Linked DNA regions of Psychroserpens ponticola. The protein of the gene in region 2 binds, or shares a complex with, the protein of the main gene of each other region. Links are inferred from orthologs where the notes say so. Each region holds a gene or a part of one and is shown on either strand. Other genes may lie near its edges.

Region 1 (10,724 bases), 660 kb from region 2 along the record:
ACTCTAACTGTAGTGTTTGCATCTAGGTTTTGATAGGTTTCAATTAAACCATTAGGCCATTTAATTTCTAATTCAGTAATTACATTTTCATTACCCAAACCAAAATGAACGGGTTGTAAACTCTGTGACAAGAACCCAACACCTGTATAATAACGTTTAAACTGACCAAGGTCTGTAGTGATTGTTAAAGTTGTCCCAATAGCATTTCGATTAGATACTGTTCCCTGAAGCAACACTTTGAACCAGTTTAGTGTTATTGGCTCATAAAAATTTAGTAGTTTGTTTTCATAAAGAAACGAGTTTTGATCTGAGTTAGACACAAAAACATCTAAATCACCATCATTATCAAAATCAAAATCAATAGCTTCGACACTAACTGTTAAATCATTAAATCCTACAACATCTGAATAATCATCAAAACCTATTTGACCTTCACTTGCTAAGTTTTTATAATAAACATTGTTCTCGGTTGAACGATCTTCAAAATCATAACCATTTACAATTATTAAATCTTCATCTCCATCAAGGTCAAAATCTGCAAATCGTGTTCCCCAAGCCCAACCTGTTTCTGGTATATTATTCACTAAAGACGTTTCGGTAAAATGATTATTACCATCGTTTTCTAATAACGCATTTTTATCTATTCCTGTAATAAAAAAATCGAAATCACCATCATTATTAAAATCACTAATTGCAATTCCCATATCATTGATAATGTTATCTAATCCATAATTTTGTGCATCTTCATAAAAACTCGTTCCTGCTTGATTAATATTTAAGTCGTTTGCTTTATCAAAGTCATTTGTCACATACAAATCCATCAATCCATCACTATTAAAATCAAAAGGAATTGAAGTATAACTTGCAACTGGAAAATCATCATTTAGACCAGCCTCAACAGAAACATCTTGAAAAGTGCCATTTCCTAAATTCTTATACAATTTATTGCTTGAACACCTACGCCAATCATTTATAAAAATATCTAATAAGCCATCATTATTATAATCAAACCATGAAGCGCCAGTATTTCTACAGTCATTAAAACTCTGGATTCCTGCATTTTCTGTCACCTCTATAAAAGTCCCATCACCTTCATTGTGAAAAAGCTGAACATTATATATATGTGTAAAAAAAAGATCAGGATAACCGTCATTATCATAATCCCCAAAAAAAGCTCCATATTTAAAACCATCCAACGCAAATGTCTCTATAGTTTCGTCCTCTGAAGTTAATAAATTCACTAAACCAGAATCTTGAGTAACATCTGTAAATGTGCCATTATTATTATTTCTAAAAAGTCTACTATGGCTTTTTTCTATACCATCTTCATCTATAGCTTTGGCTACCACAAAAATATCTAAATCAAAATCACCATCATAGTCTGCAACTGCAACACCATTGTTTTCTTCTAAAATCCCTAACCCAGAAATCATTTCTGCACGCTCAAAAGTTTGCCCTGAAAGTGGATTATTGTAAATAACAAATACGGTTATTAGACTATATAAAAGGCAAGTAAAATATGGTTTCATTTTTTGATATACATTTTTTGTAAAAATATCAATAACTCTTCAAGATAAATAATATTTGATATTTGAATATTTTATTAAGGTGTTGAATTAGAAACTTGTAATACTTTGCCATTATAATATTTGTTTCCTTTTAGAGAAAACTCATGAATATATTCTGCCATTTCTTTTGCAGTCGTTGGAGCTTGATAGTCTGGAAAAGCTTCTTTGAGCATTTCAGTTTGCACAGCTCCTAATGCTAGTACATTAAATTGCGGACCAGTATCTTTGTATTCTTCAGCTAATAATTCTGAAAGTGTAATCACAGCTCCTTTACTTGAGCTATAGGCTGCTAAACCTGGAAATTTCATACTTCCTTGAATTCCTCCCATTGAGCTGACAGTCACAACATGACTGTTATTTTTCATAAATGGAATTACTACTCGAGTCATTTCAGAAACTCCAAAGACGTTAGTTTCATACACTTTAGTAAAATCTTTAAATGTAGTTTCAGAGAAAGGTTTATTAAGTAGAAGTCCTGCATTATTGATTAAAACATCAACATGTTTCCATTCATTTTGAATAAACTGTTCGACTTTTTTATAATCCTCTTCTTCACACAAATCAAATGAAAAAGAAGTGATATTGTCAAAGTGAAGATTACTAACAGGTTGAGCATTTCTAGATAATGCTAATACGTTATGACCTTGATTGGCAAACAAATGCACCAATTCAAATCCGATACCTCGACTCGTTCCTGTGATGATTATATTTTTACTCTGACTCATACATTACAATTTCTTTGGTTTCAGTATTACTCATTTGTTCAATGGCTATAATTGTGTTATTTATAAGGTTAGCCATAAATTCATAATCCAATTCATTACTCTCATCATCTGCATGATGGTAGTAATCATAATTAGATAAATCGCAAGACGATATGGTTTGACATGGTAAGTTAAACTCCTTGTAGAATGCATAATTATCAGACTGTTTAAACAAATTGTATTTTTTTGCTACCTCTGAAGAACCGATAAGCTTACTACCTACATATTCATTTATTTTATCAGCCATATTAGATAAATCATAACCAGACAGAAACGCTTGATAATCTCGATCTTTAAATGGGACACCTATCATTTCAAAATTCACCATAGTATAAAGGTTTAAATTTTCATCTTTTAAACGTTTAGCCAGATGCTTCGAGCCTAATAAACCTAATTCTTCTGCAGAAAATAAAGCAAACATAATACTACGTTTATTAGTCTTTTTTTCTGCAAAATATTTTGCCATAGCTATAACTGCACTTGTTCCTGCTGCGTTATCGTTAGCTCCATTTGCAATAGAATCAGTTTCAGTAATGTTACCTTTTCTACTTTTCTTCCTAGCGTCACTTCCAAAACCAATATGATCGTAATGTGCTCCTAAGATAATAATTTCATCTTTTAATTTTTCATCTGTACCTTCAATAAAACCAACAACATTAAACGCATCTAAACTGTCAATTTTAAAATGATCTCTATAGGTTTTAAAATATGGTTTGGTACCAAAAGACTTAAACTGAGACTCAATATAGCTCGCTGCTTTATCAACACCTTCACTACCTACATGACGTCCTTTTAAATCGTCTGATGCTAAAAAACTAACCATTTCTTTAATTTCAGAACTAGTAATTGTAATAGTTTCTGATTTTTTTTCGATTTTACAACCGAGAATAAGGAGTAAAAAGCACAATGGAGCTAGTTTTTTCATAAAAAATTTTATTTGGGACTAAAGATAAAAAAACCTGACTTGAAAAAATCAAATCAGGTTTATATTATAATAGATTTCGCATCAAGTGCGGAATGACAAATTAGTTTTTCTTATACTAACATCGTTACTGGGTTTTCGATATAACCTTTCAAAGTTTGAAGGAATTGAGCTCCAGTTACGCCATCTACAGTTCTGTGATCACAAGCCAAACATAATTTCATTGTGTTACCAACAACTATCTGCCCATTCTTTACTACAGGTTTTTCAACAATATTTCCTACGGAAAGTATAGCAGAATTTGGCTGATTGATAATAGATGTAAAACTATCAATCCCAAACATTCCTAGATTAGAAATAGTAAAGGTACTACCTTCCATTTCGTCAAGTCCAAGTTTTTTATTTCTAGCTTTTCCAGCAAATTCTTTAACTGCAGCACCAATTTGTGTCAAACTTTGCTCATTTGCAAATTTAACCACAGGTACTAATAATCCGTCAGTTACAGCTACAGCAACTCCAATATGAACATGATTATTCAATTGCATTCTGTCATCAAACCATTGAGAGTTGACTTGAGGATGTTCTTTTAAAGCTAAAGCGCATGCTTTAACAATCATATCATTATATGAAATTTTAGTATCTGGAATTGAGTTATATTGTACTCTGAATGCCATAGCATTTTCCATATCAAACTCCACATTCAAATAATAATGAGGTGCAGTAAATTTAGATTTTGCTAAGTTTTTAGCAATTGCTTTTCGCATATTAGAGTTTGACACCTCATCAAAATCCTCTTGACCAGTAGGCACAAATTTACCAACTGAAGCCGATTGAGCGGCAGGTGTAAAGTTTTCAATATCACGTTTAACAATTCTTCCGTTTTCACCAGAACCATTAACTTGAGACAAGTTAATCCCTTTTTCCTCAGCTATTTTTTTAGCTAATGGAGATACGAATACTCTTCCGTTAGACTTTGTAGTTGAAGATTGAGACTTCTCGACTGCGCTCGAAGTGACAGCTGCTGCTTTTTTAGCTTCAGGTTTTGAAGTTTCTTCCTTTTTTGGTGCGTCTACTTTTTTTGTTTCTGAAGTCGTATCTGCTGTTTTGAAGTTTTTAGCAATACTAGAAACATCTGTTCCTTTAGGGCCAATAATTGCTAATAATGAATCAACTTTTGCTGAATCACCTTCTTGTAAACCAACATATAATAAAGTACCAGATTGGAATGATTCAAACTCCATAGTAGCTTTATCTGTTTCAATTTCAGCAAGAATATCACCTTCATCAACAGTATCTCCTACTTTTTTCGACCAAGTAGCAACTGTTCCTTCTTCCATGGTATCACTTAAACGAGGCATGGTCACTACTATGACTCCTTCAGGTAGTTCTTGAGGTTCTTCGTTATTACTCTGAACGACACCATCTTCTTTATTTTCAGAATCAGAAGACATCTCGACTGTGCTCGACGTGACACTTGTATTTTCATTTAAATATTCAGAAATATCTTCGCCTTCTTCACCTATAATTGCTAGAAGGGTATCTACTTTAGCAGTTTCTCCTTCTTGAATACCAATATGAAGTAAAGTTCCTTCGTTGAAAGATTCAAATTCCATCGTTGCTTTATCGGTTTCGATTTCAGCTAAAATATCCCCTTCTTCAATTTTGTCTCCTACTTTTTTTAACCAAGCAGCAACAGTTCCTTCTTCCATTGTATCGCTCAAACGCGGCATATTAATTACTTCAGCCATAGCTTATATTTTGTGTTGTATGAATGGATAATCTTCTTGTTCGTATACTGCGTCATACATCACACTCTTTTCTGGATAAGGTGATTCTTCAGCAAATTTCTCACATTCTAAAACTAATGCTTTGACTCGTTTATCAATGGTTTTAATATCATCTTCTGTAGCATATTTCTTTTCTAAGATAATATCTTTCACTTGAGTAATAGGATCAATTTTCTTGTATTCTGCTACTTCATCTTTAGTTCTATAGTGTTGTGCATCAGACATTGAATGCCCTCTATATCTATATGTCTTTAATTCTAAGAATGTTGGTCCATCACCACGTCTAGCTCTTGAAATAGCTTCATCAAAAGCTTCAGCGACTTTAATAGGATTCATACCATCAACTGGTCCACAAGGCATTTCATAACCTAAACCAAGTTTCCATATTTCAGTATGGTTTGCTGTGCGCTCAACAGATGTTCCCATCGCATAACCATTATTTTCACAAACAAATACTACAGGCAATTTCCAAAGCATTGCTAAGTTAAAGGTTTCATGAAGTGACCCTTGACGAGCAGCTCCATCACCAAAACAACATAAAGTAACACCATCAACTCCATGATATTTATCTCCAAATGCAAGTCCAGCACCTAAAGGAATTTGACCTCCAACAATACCATGACCACCATAAAAACGATGTTCTTTAGAAAAGATATGCATCGAACCACCAAGACCTTGAGAAGTTCCTGTTGCTTTTCCGTACAATTCAGCCATGACGCGTTTAGGATCAACACCCATACCAATAGGCTGAACATGATTTCTATATGCAGTAATCATTTTATCTTTAGTAAGATCCATTGCGTGTAATGCTCCAGCTAAGACAGCTTCTTGACCATTATATAAGTGAAGAAACCCTCTCACTTTCTGTTGAATATAGACTGCGGCAAGCTTGTCTTCAAACTTTCTCCAGAATAACATATCCTCATACCATTTAAGGTAAACTTCTTTTGTGATTTTTTGCATTAGTTACGTTAATTATTAATACGAATAACAAAAGTAACACTTTAGTTAATAAGGAAAAAACCGAAAATCGTTAAATTATTACGAAATCGTTATAGAAAGCTTCTATCGAATCCTAGAGGTAATAAATTTGCAAGAGAATTAGACTTCACAACCTTGCCAGTTTCACCCATAAAATAGATTTCAATTGGCGTTTTTTGCTTTACTTCATACTCAGCAATTGCCTGCCTACATGCACCACAAGGAGGAATTGGCGTAATTGTTTGGCTGATTCTTGAACCTGCAGTTAAAGCCATTTTCACAATCTTTGCATCAGGATATTGAGAACCTGCATAATAAATTGCTGTACGTTCTGCACACAAGCCTGAAGGATACGATGCATTTTCTTGATTATTTCCGGTTACAATTTGATTGTTATCTAATAAAATTGCTGCACCTACGCTAAAATTTGAATATGGTGCATAAGCATTTTTACGTGCTTCTATAGCTTTTTCCATTAGGGAAGCAATATCAGAAGGTAACTCATTAAAGTTATCATAAACGGTTAAAGTAGACTCAATTTTTATATCCTTCATTTGATGTTGTATTAGCCAAAAAAACTATTGCTCATTAAAACAATAGTCCTTTTATTAGAAATTAATACTGTATACTAGTATTCATCATATTCATTATCTCCAAAGTTAAACACAAGAGAAAAACGCAATGTATTTTCTAATGGGCTTTGTATTTTTGAGGCAGAGAATAAGTATGATAAATCTATATTTATTGTGGTGTATTTAAATCCTGCTCCTAAAGCAAAAAACTTACGTGCACCTTTTTCTTCACTTTCATTAAAGTAACCTAATCTAAACGCAAATGAATCTTGGTATGTATATTCTGCTCCTAAAGAATAGGTAAACTCTTTTAATTCTTCACTAAAACCTCCTGGTGCATCACCAAAAGATTGGAATATTCCTTTGCCAAAACCTACATTATTATCTTTACCTTCTACAATAACTCTATCATCAACAACATTCCCTAAATCATCTACATCTGCATCATATTTACCATTACCATTATTGTCGGTATATTCAAACTCTCTTCCTAAGATTGGAGGCGTTGGCACTAATAGTTTTGTAACTTCAGCTGTAACTGCTAGTTTGTTATAGTCATCAAATATAAAATCAAAACCACCACCTAATCGTAATGTTGTTGGCAAGAAGTTTTCTCGACCACCATCATCATACTTAATTTTTGGCCCTAAATTTTGTATGGCAAAACCAGCTCTCCATCGTCCGTTAAAACTATCATATGCTTCTTCTTCACTTTGGTAGTAACCTGCAATATCTACACCAATAGAACTTGCAGCAGCAGCATTTGCATCTACAGCTTGAATTCTTAAATCTGAACGTAAATAACGTAAGGCAACAGCCATTGAAAATTGATCGGCTAAACGCAAAGAATATGACGCATCAAATGTAAGCTCATTTGGTTGTTCTATTAAGGCTTCAGAAAACTCATCTTGTACAATTTCAATTTCTCCAAGACTAAAATATTTAAAACTAACCGCAAATGCGCTACGTTCATTCAGCCTATTAAAATAGGTAAAATTTCCTAGAAAAATATCATTAACTAATCGACTTAAATAAGGTGTATAATTAACTCCAATACCAGATTTCGCTAAAGAGAATGAGTATTTTGCTGGGTTCCATTGTTGAGAATTTGCATCTGCTGATGTAGCAACACCAATATCTCCCATTCCTGCTGCACGAGCATCTGAAGCAATTAACAAGAACGGAACTCCTGTAGTGATTACTCTAGAATCTGTACTATTAGGGATGACAACAGTTTCTTGTGCATTAGTAATATTAAATAATGAAACTGTAATAAGGGCTAAAATGTATTTTTTCATCTGTAATTTGTTATCTTTTTCGGCAATTTCAAGTTGCCTAGCAATTAGGCAAATATAAATCTTTATTATAGTATTACAAGTTTTTCAATTTTTTCAACTTGTTTATTTAAACGATTAGATCTTACTTTTAGTTTATAAATATAGACTCCTTTACCTATTTTATCACCAAAGTCATCTCTACCATCCCAAACAATGTCTTTTGATATAGAACTTGTCACTTTACTTCCTCCATTAGTTTGTCCGTTTAATGTTCTTACCAACTTACCGGAAACAGTAAATATTTGTACTGAAACGTCTAAAACATCAGAACTATTGTGATTGAACCAAAATTCAGTATAATCAATAAACGGATTTGGGTAATTCAATACATTATCAATAATCAATTCTTGATCTTTATCAAATACAATAAATTCTATTTCAGCAGTAGATGAATTATTATAAACATCCCAAGCTTTAAGTGACAATGTATGTAAGCCTGGTGATAAATCTCTAAAAGGGTAACTCACTTTTCCATTTTGATAATCATCAATATCAGCTTGATAATAATCATTTAAAACAAAAGGATTTGTTTCATCACCATCAAGAATTGCTACAATATCATGACCTATTCCACTAGCTGTATTAATTCCATTTTCATCTTGTAGTTTTGCTACGAGTGAAGGTTGTTCATTGGTAATACCACCAGAAACAAAATTTTCATCATTCATATAAAGATTAATAACTGGACCAATGTTATCTTCAGCTGCATTTTCATTAATTCCTCCAACTTGAATATCAAAACTAGATCCTGCTCTATTTTCAAGAGGAAGCGTTCTCATTGTGTAGAAACTCACTTTCCCAGGACCAACAGGGATACCTATATCTTTAGGCACGACAAACTCAAATTCAAATTCTCCATTAGCAACAGTAGCCTGACCTTTAAAGATAACCTCTCCTAAGGTTTTAAAATCCATAACTACAGGTTGACCATTATTAGTTTGATTGTCATTATTTAATGTTTGTCTTTCAATTTCTTTATCGAAAATAGTAGCTGTTAATATGCCATTATAATCAGACAGTAAATTGCCCGATTCGTTAACAACTTCACCAGACAACTTCACTTTACCTAAAGCTTGAAGTACATCTGTATCTCCACCAATGGGCACATCATTAATTTTTGTTAGCCTAACATCTGGTTTAGCGAAAGATAATTTCATAGCTGGATCACCAATATACCAAACTAATGGTTTTTGTGGGTTACTACTTATACTAGGATCGTTTTTAGATTGGCGTAATGCTTCTGCTACAGATGGGTAATCATTTGATCCAAAAGCAAAAAGATAAGGTTCCATAATCACATTAAAAGCCTGACCTAAACTTACAAAAATTTGTCTAGTCGTTGTAACTAAACCTATAGCTCCTCCTTTTGTATTCCAATATGTAAACTCTCCTGCTGTATGTCTTAAAGGATCATCAAACTTAGTGTACTCACAAGTAACTGTTATAAATAGGTTATACTTACAAGCATTGGAAACCTCTTGGGAATCAATTTTATCAAAAATACGCTCTGCTGCCAAGCCATCTTCACCTCCATGCCCAAAATAATTAACCACAAGCGCTCCAACTTCAATAGCATCTCTTATTTCTTTATTCACCTGAGGATAGCGTTCACCAGCAGAAGAAGACTCTTGAAGAAATGCATCAGAGTGAATCTTTATTGCATTTAAAAACGGTTTTTCTTGTGTAATTATATTTGCTATATCATCGGTTGTTTGCTGAAGTTCGCCTTCAAAACTACCAATATCGACATCATCTGAAATCACTAAAACATTATTCCTCCAACTTCCATAAGAGTCAACAGAATAATACTCTTGAATTTTATCAACCAATTGTTTTGCTTGTTGAGGCGAATTTGCCAAAATTCTACCTACAGCAATATCAGCTTTATTTGAAGCTTCCATCGTTCCTTCATTATCGTCCATCATCACATAAAAATCATCAGACACAAAAGAACTTGTAAGACTGAAACTATTATATGAAAACCAAGAAGGTACTATATTGGTATTATTAGTTATTCTGTTTTTATAATCAAAAGAGGCATCACCAAAAAGACACAAATATTTCAACCTTTTATCTGGAACACTTGCATTATGATACACATATTTGATCATATTTCTTATACCTCCTATGTCTTGGTTCCCTGAACTAAATTCAGTGTAGATCTGTTTTAAAGTAACAACTTTAACATTTAAATCATACTGTTGCCTATTAATTTCTGCAAGTCGTTCAGCTTGAGACAACATATTATTTGGAGTAACGATGATATAATCAATGTCTTGGAATTCCCCTTGGTTATTTAGAAAAATAGTCCCTTTTATATTTTGATTGCTTACAAATGTATTCGCATCCCTTAAAGGCTCAAAAAAATTTTGATTATTGAATGCTATATAATGTCTAAGTGTTCCAGAAACAGCTTTAAAACTAAAGTTAGAAACTTGATCTGGGTTAGATATACTAGTTACATTATATTTATCTGTAATGTCCCAAACTTCTTTAACATTAGAAGTATTAGACATCAAATACTCAACAACTCCACTCGTATTTTGAACAATATTATTTTTAAAATGCATTTGACCTCCTGTAAAACTTAAGTCTCGAGTAGCTTCAACTGACACATAATCTAAATACCCTAACGATGACGGGTTTCCATTATTATTATATTGCAAATTGACAGCAACTTCTGAAGAATTAAGAAGTAAATTACCTTCATAAGAAGCTCCAGTTCCAAGAACACCATCTGAAACTCCATTAAAATTTAAATTTGCAACATCTGCAGAATTCACCTTAACAGAC
Region 2 (10,726 bases):
GAGTTTCAATGCTTTTTTGATAAGCTTAACTACAATTTTAGTAATTAACCAACCTATGATTAATACTACTAATGCTAAAACGACATTCATTAACATGCTAGATATTTCTGGCCACATACCACTTAATGAATCTAATGCGTTATTCTTAATATCTGTTACTTTGTCCATTACGTTTGATTATATATTAATAGCTAATTATTTTTTATCTCTTTTATTCATTACTGTCTCTATAACGTCACCAAGATTGTAAGAAAACAATTCTGCTAACTCCATCAATAATTTTGCAATAGCAATATCATTCATCACCTTAGACTTAAGTTCTGGTGGAACTGCTCTCAATGGCTTATTTATGTCTTTAAAAGGATTCTCCATTACACAAGATTATCATTATAAACAGTTAACAATTTGTCCTTAGCACGTTTGATTCTCATCTTCACAGCACTTTCTCCAATATCTAAAACACTTACAATCTCTCTAATGGAAAGATTATCTTGGTATTTTAGCAACAGTATCATTTTTTCTTCAGGCGAAACGAGTTCTAAAGCTTGTTTGAGTTTATCTATTCTCATATCATTAAACTCTTCGTCGTTTGGCTCTTCAGAAATATTTTCTATATCTGCATAATCTACAGATTGCTTTTCAAATTTTTTAGCTGTATTTCGTGTGACATAATTAACACAATGGTTATAGGTAAATGCATACAACCATGTTGAAAACTTAGACTTCCCTTTGAAACTTGCCAGCTTAACAAATAGTTTCAAAAACACGTCTTGCGTTAAATCTTTTGCTTCGTCTTCATCTTTAGCAAAACCATAACATTTGTTATAAACTAAAGATGCAAAACGATCATACAGGACTTCAAAAAGTAAAGTATCATTGTTTTTCACAATATTACTCACCAGTTCTTCGTCTGTTTGCTTGTTATTTTTTTTTAAGGGTTCCAAAAATATTGGATTGATTATAAAGGTTAACATTAAGACACACACTTATAAATTAAGTCACATCTTAATACTTAAGAATTTCAAAATTATGAAAATTAACAGTTGAAGACTTCAAAAAGCACACATAAAAAAAGCGAATTCAAATGAATTCGCTTTTTAAATTAAGATATAAATAAACTATTTTAGTTTTGACTTAGAGCTTCTATACGTCTTTTTAGTTGTTCATCTCTATTTATATTGTAAGCAATATTAAGGTGTTTTATAGCGTTTTCTATATCATTTACCGATTCGAAATAATCAGCTAGCATTTCATATGCCAGAGTTTTATTTGGATAATACTCAATTGCTTTATTTAAAAATAATTTGGCCTTTTCTTTTTGATCAGTTTGAAAATACATGTGTCCATAGCCTACAAAAAGTTCTTCTACCATAGGTGGCACAACATAACCAAAATGGTTTTTATATATTTCTTCTTGATTTTTTAATGATTCAATTAAATCTTCTATTGAAGTTTCAGGATTATTATATGTCTGCGGACTTTTAAATTGATACCATTTGAAAACAGCAACTAATCCATCTCTAATTGCTGGCAATGGCACAGTTCCATGCAAATCTTCAGGGTACACCTTCCAGCTAAATTGAAGTCCGTTTTGTTTTTGAGCTGAAGCATATTCAGAAAACTCAACAATTGAACGCGGAAACAATGTAAACTCTGAAGTATTTTCCATCAAATTATCTATTGTAACTGTATCATCAGACATATGTAATTGCTCAGCAGCAAAAGCGACAAACAATGATTTACCTTTAAAGGATTTACTTTTCAACTTAACTTTTGCTTCTTTTAATAATTTTTGACCATCCCAATCTAAACTTGGGTCAATTGCTATATAATTATTAAAAAGATGAGAATGTTTTAGCAAAACATTTATTGTAAACAGTCCAGCGTAAGAATGGCCAATCAATGTTCGATATCTAGACGTCTGAAATGTTTTATCAATGTAAGGCATTAAATCGGTTTCAATAAATGTTGTAAACTGTTCTGCTCCTCCACTTTCATTTTGCATAGTAGCGCCACGACGATTTTCAATTTTTGAAATCGTTAAATTACGTGTTCTGTTTTTTCTATTTGATATGCCTACCAAAATCATATGCGGCATATAATGTCCCCAATAATTATCATAAACAACTTCTAAACTTGATTTTAACGAAAAACCATCTAATAAATAGATTACAGGATATTTAGCTTTGCTTTTCGGATTGTAATTTTCTGGCAATTTTACCCAAAAATGCCTATAACTATTTAAAGTCTTTGAATATATACTATCTGTAATCTCATAATCTATTTGATTAAATCCATCTTGTGTAGATTGAGCATATATCGACAGACTTGATAATACCGTAATTATAGTTACTGTTATTTGAATTATTTTTCTCATAATTTAAACATGAATATTAAATTATTCTGAAACCTCTTCAGAAGTTAACACAAATCTTAAAACAATAATTCCTACTCTAGTCACTACAAAAGTAAAAAGTCCAAAAGTTGCTGTTAATAATGACACTTTTAGTCCTCCAGCAAAAATAGATGGATCAGGATTACCCATTGCTTCAACAGAATCAAACGCTGTAATTAAACCAAGAACTGAACCTAGAAATCCTAATACAAGACCTAGCAAGCTAGAATCGGATGCAAGTTTTAACATTTTACGTGCTTTTTCTTCAGTTTTTTTTGCAGAAGAAAATCCAATCACAAGAAATACAATGGAAATAAGCAAACAAATTAATATTAGCGTCATGAAAAATGGTCCACCATCCATAAAAATATTCATAAAAATTGAAAAGTTAAATATGCTCTTTAAAGCAAGTGTTAGTGTCATCATAGTTTTTAAATTTAGTTAAACATACTCAAACTTAAAAATTAAGAGTTCTGATATTTAATTAATGCGACCAACAACCATTTTGCAGATGGATTCTACATAAATGTCAAAAAGCTTGCTAAATTGGTTGTTCATCTCAAAATAGACTTATCCAGTAAAAAAATATAGTATTATTGTATTGAACAACAGTATATGTTTACAAAGCAATTCATTTTAAAAAAAATAGGACAGATCATTTTACACCTTCTTTTTTGGGTTGGTGTATTATTTTTCTACACCTATTTTTTTGGAGTAAATAGCTCTAAATTTGAAGATACCTTACTCTTTTCACTTTGTTTAATGCCTACAACAATTGCAACTACTTATGTCTCGACGTATAAATTAATACCAGATTATTTAGTCACTAAACAGTATTGGCGATTTGCTCTTTATAGTTTATACACACTCATCATATCTGTATATTTATTAATGGTTTCGATTTTTTTTAGTCTCATTTACATTTCAAATTTCGAATATGACGAAATGAATCCTGCTACCAAAAATATAATTTTTATTTGCACTGCTGTTTATTTAGTCGTCGTCATCGTTAGCGCTTTTAAACTATTAAAACTGAATTTAAAGCAAGCTTCTGAAACAAAAGCATTAGAAACTAAAATCCTAGACACGCAACTAAAACTTAAGGAACAAGAGCTTAATTATTTGAAGATGCAAATTCATCCGCATTTCTTATTTAATACACTAAATACGATGTATGGTTTTGCGTTGAAGAAAGCTGAACAAACACCAGATATGATTCTGAAACTGTCTAACCTATTAGATTATCTATTGTATCAAGCTGAAAAACCTTTCGTTTTATTGTCTGAAGAAATTGCACATATTAAAGATTATATCGATTTAGAAAAAATGCGATTTAACGACACACTACAAGTCAATTTTAATATTGAAGTTGCTTCAGAAACGACAAGCATTGCTCCAATGCTATTGCTTCCGTTTATAGAAAACAGTTTCAAACATGGAAGTATTGTTGATGGCAAACTCACAATTAACATTCAACTTACAGCAGATACAAACTCCATTGATTTCAGCATACAAAATTCTAATTCTAAAAACTACGATTCTCAACAAGGTATTGGACTAGACAACATACAAAAACGATTGGAATTATTATATGCTAACCAATATCAATTAAACATAAAAAATCAAGAGAATCAATTTTCTGTACAACTTCAGTTAAAAACAGTTAATCATGACTAAAAAGCATCCTATTTCCTGTTTAATTGTCGATGATGAAGCGATTGCCAGAGAAATCATTGCAACTCATTTATCAAAAATTGACAACATCCATATTGTTGCGAGTTGTAGTAATGCTGTTGAAGCGTTTAACCACATCAGTAATCAAAAAATTGATTTGGTATTTTTAGATATTAATATGCCTGAAATTTCTGGTATTTCGTTCGCAAAATCTATTAATAATGACATTAAAGTTATATTTACAACAGCCTACAGAGACTACGCTGTTGAAGGTTTTGAGCTTAAAGCTGTTGATTATTTATTAAAGCCTATTTCATTTGAAAGACTTCAGAAAGCGCTTCACTCCTATTTTGAAATCTATGGCAAAAATGAGCAAATATTAATAGCATCTTCTGAAAATTCTGATTTCATTTTTGTACGATCAGAACGTAAAATGATCAAAATAAATTTTGATGCTATCATCTACATTGAAAGTTATAGCGATTACCTTAAAATACATTTAAATGAATCAACTATAATTACTAGAGAAACCATTACGTCTATTGAAGCCAAACTTCCGAAGTCTTTGTTTTTGAGAATTCACAGATCGTATATTATTTCTATTGCCTCCATTAATTCGTTTACGAATGAACACATTACCATTCAAAATAATGCGTTGCCAATTAGCAGAACGTATAAAAAAGAAGTCTTAAGTTTTTTAGAAAAATTTTAATCTATTCAATAAATCCTCTTTAATTACGTTGAACTAATAATTATTATTTTTGTAGAAAACCTACTTAATGGACGATTATTTACGCAACACTATTCCTAATTTAAAACCATTTGATTATAATCGTCATCACGATTCGCATTTTATTAATAAAGAATGGGTTTTAGTGAATGGGATTTCAAAGAAAAAGTCGATTTACACCTTTAAGGAAGATCATATCCTTGAAATATCTAGAAAAGCTTCTATAATAAAAACCTCATGGACATTAAGCATTAGTAATATTTTTTCTATTGAAACCGAAGATGGTCTCATCATCGTTAAAGCCTATTTTAAGGACGATGATGTTTTGGTATTAAATCATCAAAACAAAAATGAATTTGCGCTTTTCATAAATGCTACAAACTATTCAGAAGACCTAAATAACGTTGAAGACGTTCAGGTATTCTTAAGAGAAAAATACAAACAAAAAGTATCCAATTTAATTTATGATCACGAATTTTACTACATCGAATCGTTTAAAGAATATGGACCTTTTACTGTCGAAGAACTTTCAGAAAAAGTAAAATCTGAACTTATAAGTCCGTATTGCTTCGTTAGAGACATTAACGAAGATGATTACAGCAATCGATTACGAGTTTATGATTTAATAAAGGAACTATAACGATTACTTCTTTTTCAAATGACTTTCAATATCACTTAAATGAAGACTTAATGCTTTAGCCGAAATTTGAATTTCTTTAATCAATAATGTTAAAGACAGAATAAGTAGAATTAAAGCCAATCCGAAAACCCAAACAGCGAACGTATAATAATCGATATAAATCAGGAACATCGTTAAAACACAAAGCAGTAAGCTTGAAATTCCAAAAATTTGCATCCAACGGGTAAGATTTAGTCTTAATTTCAGATTCTTTATTTGCTCAATGAGTGAATCGTCCATTTGCTCCAAATACTTATCGTGTAAATTTCTAATGACTGCAGCATAAGCTAAAAAACGATTGGTGTAAGCCAACATGATTAATGATATTGCAGAAAACAAAAGTGCTGGAGTTGTGAGTGTGAGTTCGTTCATTAAGGTCTTTTTTAATGTAATAGTTAGTCAATATTAATAGTTTCTAATTGTGATATAAGATCTTCAAGTTGTACTATAACTGCATTAATACTTTGTAATTTTGAAGATTCATTTCCAATCAAATAACGTAAATCCTTTTTTAAACTTTCATCTTTACTTAAAACATCAACAACAGATTGAGCAAAAGTAGCATCAATATCAACCTCACATGTTTTTGGTAAAACTACTTCAAATCCATATCCTTTTTTATATTTAATAAAGATATCACCACATTTTGATCTTATTTCTGTCTGAATAGGATCTGGCATTTTCCCTCTTAAATTTTTTCTGTAGCTATTTGTTAGTTTAAACAAAATTGATTCGGTCCAATCGACTTCATAGTAGCGTATTAAAGCCGTTTTTAAGCGGTCATTTTGAATCAGATTGATTTGACCAGAAGCGATCAATTCTCTGTATGTTGATTCTGCAGAATTTGGATCCATTATTTGACTTGCCTGATACATATCTATTAAATTATCGACAGGATTAGGATTAGAGTCTGGAGAATTCTCATAAACTGAAATAGCATTCTTAGCATGACTAACAACTTGAGTTGAATAATTTAAAAGGCCTTGAAGAATTACTTTTTCTTCCCTAACATCTTCTAGAAGTCGATTACAATATTGAGATTCTAATTCTTTACTAATACGGTTTTGATTCCAATTATTAATTTGAAGTGCAATGAGAATACCAATAACTACGAGCACAATTTCACCAATAGCGTATTTGAAGTATTTACCACTTTTATTTTCCATGAGTAAGTTTTTACGAATATGTCTGAAGAATTTTATCATAGTATTAAATGTCTCCTCGAGCGCAGTCGAGAGGTTATTAATAGGTCTCGACTGCGCTCGACCTGACAACTAGCATAATTCTTAAAGAATTTTATCATTATAATTGTTTCAATAATTGATTGACTTCTTTTTCAGTGTCATCTAAAATTTGATTGTACCAGTTTAACTGAATAAAATGAAAGTGAAAGTCGTCTAACATTTTACTATATACTTCGTTAGTTACTTTATCAAAAGAAGAAGTTCTTCTGCTATAAATATATGTTTCACTTAATTTACTCCATCTATCATCTACAATTTTTCCGTTGTCTATCAGTCTATCATAATTAGAACCATAAAGCTTTATAATATTTTGGATGATTTTTTTCTGTTTGTAAGTATTGATTTCATTTCCTGCTATTGATGATTTAAAAGCTCCTGAAACAGGATAAAATGTACGTTGCCCAGAAAAAAGATAGACAGACATTAAAGAATCTATTTGTGATTTATCACTATCATAATCTTCTGAACACCTACTACTTAATAGGTTATAAGCATCAACTTTAGGTTTGGAATAGGATTGCACATAATTTATAAATTCTAGATCTTGTGTAAGATCATCTTTTACACTCTTAAAAAACTCTTGTTCTGCAATAGCATGTTTTCTACTTTCATTCCAATTATTGATTTGTAATGCAATAAGAATACCAATCACAACAAGGATAATTTCACCAATGGCGTATTTGAAGTATTTTGATGTTTTATTTTCTATGAGTAAGTTTTTACGAATATGTCTAAAAAATTTAATCATTTCGAGTTTTTTCTATAATTAGTTTTAAATCTTCTTTCATTTTTTTAAGACTAGGAATTACACGTTTAAGTATCCTTAAATAATTATTATATATTAATTGGTTGTTACTTATCACACGATATCTATATTCAGTACTATAAAGAAAATAGTTTTGTAATGCTACACTGCTGTTATCTTGCATAATGGTTTTACTCATATATTCAGGATACCAATCGTAATTATCTCTGAAAATATTCACCAATTCAATAGATTCATCATTTATTCTTGTTTCGAAACGGTGAACCATTCTTCGATCCATAAAATCATAAATCCCTATGACACTTAGAGACAAACTATCTTTGACAGCCAGTTCTTTTAATTGATTTACTCCTGTTTTATTTAAATTTGTGTTTACGCTCCTTCCTGTAATTATTCTAGATAAGCCAACGTCAAATAAATCGGGTGTTATAGAATCGCTAATGACTCTTTTGAAGATAAATTCTACTCCATTGTAATACTCTAATGTTTGCGACATTTGTTGAACATCATTGTCAATATCTACGACAATGCGTTCATAAATTGAAATGAGTTGCTCCTGTTTGAGCCTTTTTTCATTCCAATTATTGATACTCAGGGCTATCAAAATACCAATAACCACAAGGATGATTTCTCCTATTGCGTATTTGAAATATTTAGTGGTTTTGCCTTCATTAAGAAGGTTTTTACGAATGTGTCTAAAAAATTTAATCATAATACAAGTATTCTCTAGTCGAGCGCAGTCGAGACCTAATTAAGACCTCTCGACTACGCTCGAGGTGACATTTATTTTGTATCAAAGATTTAATCATTCACTTTGGTTAAAAAGCAAATTAGGTTGATGGTTGTAGTTGAAGCTGGTTAATTGTTTGTGTTTAAAGATATTAAATTGCAGCAAATATTCTTATTAAATTAAAGAAAAGCTATTTAGTTTTCCTTTTGGCTTCCTGCATGCACAGGAATGACAAATTATAATAATAAGCACAAAACATATATCATTCTTATGAAAGTAAGAATCCATTTTGAAATGGAATTTAGACTCCCAATCAAGTGAGGAATGACAACACTGCACAAAAAAAGCGAACTAAAAAGTTCGCTTTAATTCTTATACGTTGATATTGAGATTCAATTCACTGAATCTTCGATTTTCTTGACTACGCTCGAAATAACAGTTTTGATTAAACGTGAAGTGCTCTATCTTCGGTTGCAGCTAAAGCCGCTTCTTTTATAGCTTCAGCAAATGTTGGATGCGCATGAGACATACGAGAAATATCTTCAGCAGATGCTCTGTATTCCATAGCAACTACAGCTTCAGCAATTAAATCTGCACAACGTGCACCAATCATATGAACACCTAAAACTTCATCTGTAGTTTTATCGGCTAATATTTTTACAAATCCGTCAAGATCTCCACTTGCTCTTGCTCTTCCTAAAGCTCTAAATGGAAATTGTCCAACTTTATACTCAACACCAGCATCTTTTAATTCCTCTTCTGTTTTTCCTACAGCAGCAACTTCAGGCCATGTATACACAACACCTGGAATTAAATTATAATCGATATGTGGTTTTTGTCCTGCTAAAGTTTCAGCAACAAAAGTACCTTCTTCTTCAGCTTTATGAGCCAACATTGCACCTTTTACAACATCACCAATAGCGTAAATATTACTCACATTAGTTTGTAAATGCTCGTTAACTTCAATTTGTCCTCTATCTGTAAGTTTAAGTCCAGCAGCATCAACGTTTAAACCATCTGTATAAGGACGACGTCCAACAGACACTAAACAATAATCACCTTTAAACTCGACTACTTCACCTTTTTTGTTTTCAGCTTTTACAACAACCTCATCTCCATTGCGTTCAACAGACTGCACTTTGTGAGACATCATCATTTTACATTTTGCCTTTTTAAAGACTTTATTTAGTTCTTTAGATAGTCCAGCATCCATTGTTGGAAGAATTCTATCCATAAACTCAATCACAGTTACTTCGGCTCCTAAACGCCTGTACACTTGTCCGAGTTCTAAACCAATAACGCCACCTCCAATCACAATCATGTGTTTTGGAATTTCTTTAAGTTCTAAGGCTTCAGTAGATGTAATCACACGTTCTTTATCTAATGTAATAAACGGTAAATTTGATGGTTTTGAACCTGTAGCAACGATAATATTTTTTGCTTCAATTTCACCAGCATCTTTTCCGTCTATCTTAATATGCGTTGCATCTTTAAAGCTTCCTAAGCCTTCATAAACATCTATATTATTTTTCTTCATTAAGAAATCAATTCCACCAGTAGTTTGATCAACAACAGCTTGTTTACGAGCAATCATTTTTTCTAAATTTACTTTGATGTCTCCAGGAATTTCAATACCATGTTCTTCAAAATGTTTAGTCGCTTCTTCATAATGGTGAGAAGAGGACAACATGGCTTTACTTGGAATACAACCAACGTTTAAGCACGTACCACCAAGTGTAGAATACTTTTCGATTATTGCTGTTTTCATACCTAGTTGTGCACAACGAATTGCTGCTACATATCCACCAGGACCAGAACCTATTATTGCTACATCGTAAGATTTCATAAACTATTATTTTATCAATTTTTAATTCAATTACAAAAATACAATTTTGATTATTGAATTACTATTATTTTTAAGTGTTTACTTAGGCACAAAAAAAGCTCATTCTATTTAGATTCTAATAAAATCTAAATTTGAATGAGCGTATTTTCCCTCTTGAATTAATAACAGTTCAAAATTCATGATTAAAAAAAAAATTAGCAATACTCAAATTGAGTATTTGTAATAAATCATAAAAAATGCTGATTCATTTTGAGCATTCCTACAAGTTCTCCTGTTGAAGACACATTGAGTTTTTTGAGAATGTTTCTTCTGTGCGTATCGACAGTATGCGGACTTATATTTAATTTTTCTGATATGAGTTTACTAGAATAATCTAATAAAAGCAATCTAATTACATCACGCTCTCTATTACTAATTCCATCATGTAATAGTTTTTGATTAAAATTACTATAATAAATGGTTTCGTATTCATTTTGAGCATTCAACAATTTTGCAGATGCAGTAATCTCCATTTTAATACTTGGATCTAACACCGTATAATGTGCCAATCCAATAATGGGTTTTCCTTCAGAATCAAATGCTAAAGGTGTCGTATTTTGAACTATATTAACATAGTCTCCAGCTTTATTTTGGAATCTAAAATTCCAAGTATAATTAGCTCG

What was found.
Region 1: the proteins of lpdA (region 2) and MUN68_RS13135 are in contact, whole or in part, in a crystal structure (PDB 1EBD), measured with the Geobacillus stearothermophilus proteins. The link is inferred for Psychroserpens ponticola from one-to-one orthologs. Residues at the interface, in WP_049624544.1 of Geobacillus stearothermophilus: Pro340, Ser341, Asp344, Tyr345, Arg403, Asp406, Val408, Glu431, Ala432, Gly433, Asp438; in WP_033016211.1 of Geobacillus stearothermophilus: Ile130, Ala131, Met132, Pro133, Arg136, Arg140, Glu141, Asn155, Arg157.

The regions. Positions count from the first base shown.
Region 1 is NZ_CP116221.1:2,951,196-2,961,919, forward strand. What follows is about bases 2,686-5,545. They hold MUN68_RS13135 (pyruvate dehydrogenase complex dihydrolipoamide acetyltransferase), read right to left. Parts: upstream 5,003-5,545; coding sequence 3,368-5,002; downstream 2,686-3,367. Other genes in these bases: MUN68_RS13130 (M28 family peptidase), read right to left, coding at 2,686-3,257; pdhA (pyruvate dehydrogenase (acetyl-transferring) E1 component subunit alpha), read right to left, coding at 5,006-5,545. Also shown: MUN68_RS13120 (FG-GAP-like repeat-containing protein), read right to left, coding at 1-1,529; MUN68_RS13125 (SDR family NAD(P)-dependent oxidoreductase), read right to left, coding at 1,604-2,293; more of MUN68_RS13130, read right to left, coding at 2,280-2,685; more of pdhA, read right to left, coding at 5,546-6,004; cdd (cytidine deaminase), read right to left, coding at 6,094-6,576; type IX secretion system outer membrane channel protein PorV, read right to left, coding at 6,651-7,892; type IX secretion system sortase PorU, read right to left, coding at 7,958-10,724.
Region 2 is NZ_CP116221.1:2,281,416-2,292,141, forward strand. The notes cover bases 7,865-10,726. They hold lpdA (dihydrolipoyl dehydrogenase), read right to left. Parts: upstream 10,065-10,726; coding sequence 8,664-10,064; downstream 7,865-8,663. Other genes in these bases: MUN68_RS10250 (DUF6090 family protein), read right to left, coding at 7,865-8,200; MUN68_RS10260 (LuxR C-terminal-related transcriptional regulator), read right to left, coding at 10,292-10,726. In the rest of the region: MUN68_RS10195 (mechanosensitive ion channel family protein), read right to left, coding at 1-168; MUN68_RS10200 (hypothetical protein), read right to left, coding at 196-372; MUN68_RS10205 (RNA polymerase sigma factor), read right to left, coding at 372-974; MUN68_RS10210 (alpha/beta hydrolase-fold protein), read right to left, coding at 1,124-2,377; MUN68_RS10215 (MotA/TolQ/ExbB proton channel family protein), read right to left, coding at 2,399-2,821; MUN68_RS10220 (sensor histidine kinase), read left to right, coding at 3,011-4,072; MUN68_RS10225 (LytR/AlgR family response regulator transcription factor), read left to right, coding at 4,065-4,781; MUN68_RS10230 (hypothetical protein), read left to right, coding at 4,849-5,439; MUN68_RS10235 (DUF2721 domain-containing protein), read right to left, coding at 5,443-5,850; MUN68_RS10240 (DUF6090 family protein), read right to left, coding at 5,874-6,683; MUN68_RS10245 (DUF6090 family protein), read right to left, coding at 6,781-7,470; more of MUN68_RS10250, read right to left, coding at 7,463-7,864. UniProt on the Escherichia coli protein: Lipoamide dehydrogenase is a component of the glycine cleavage system as well as of the alpha-ketoacid dehydrogenase complexes.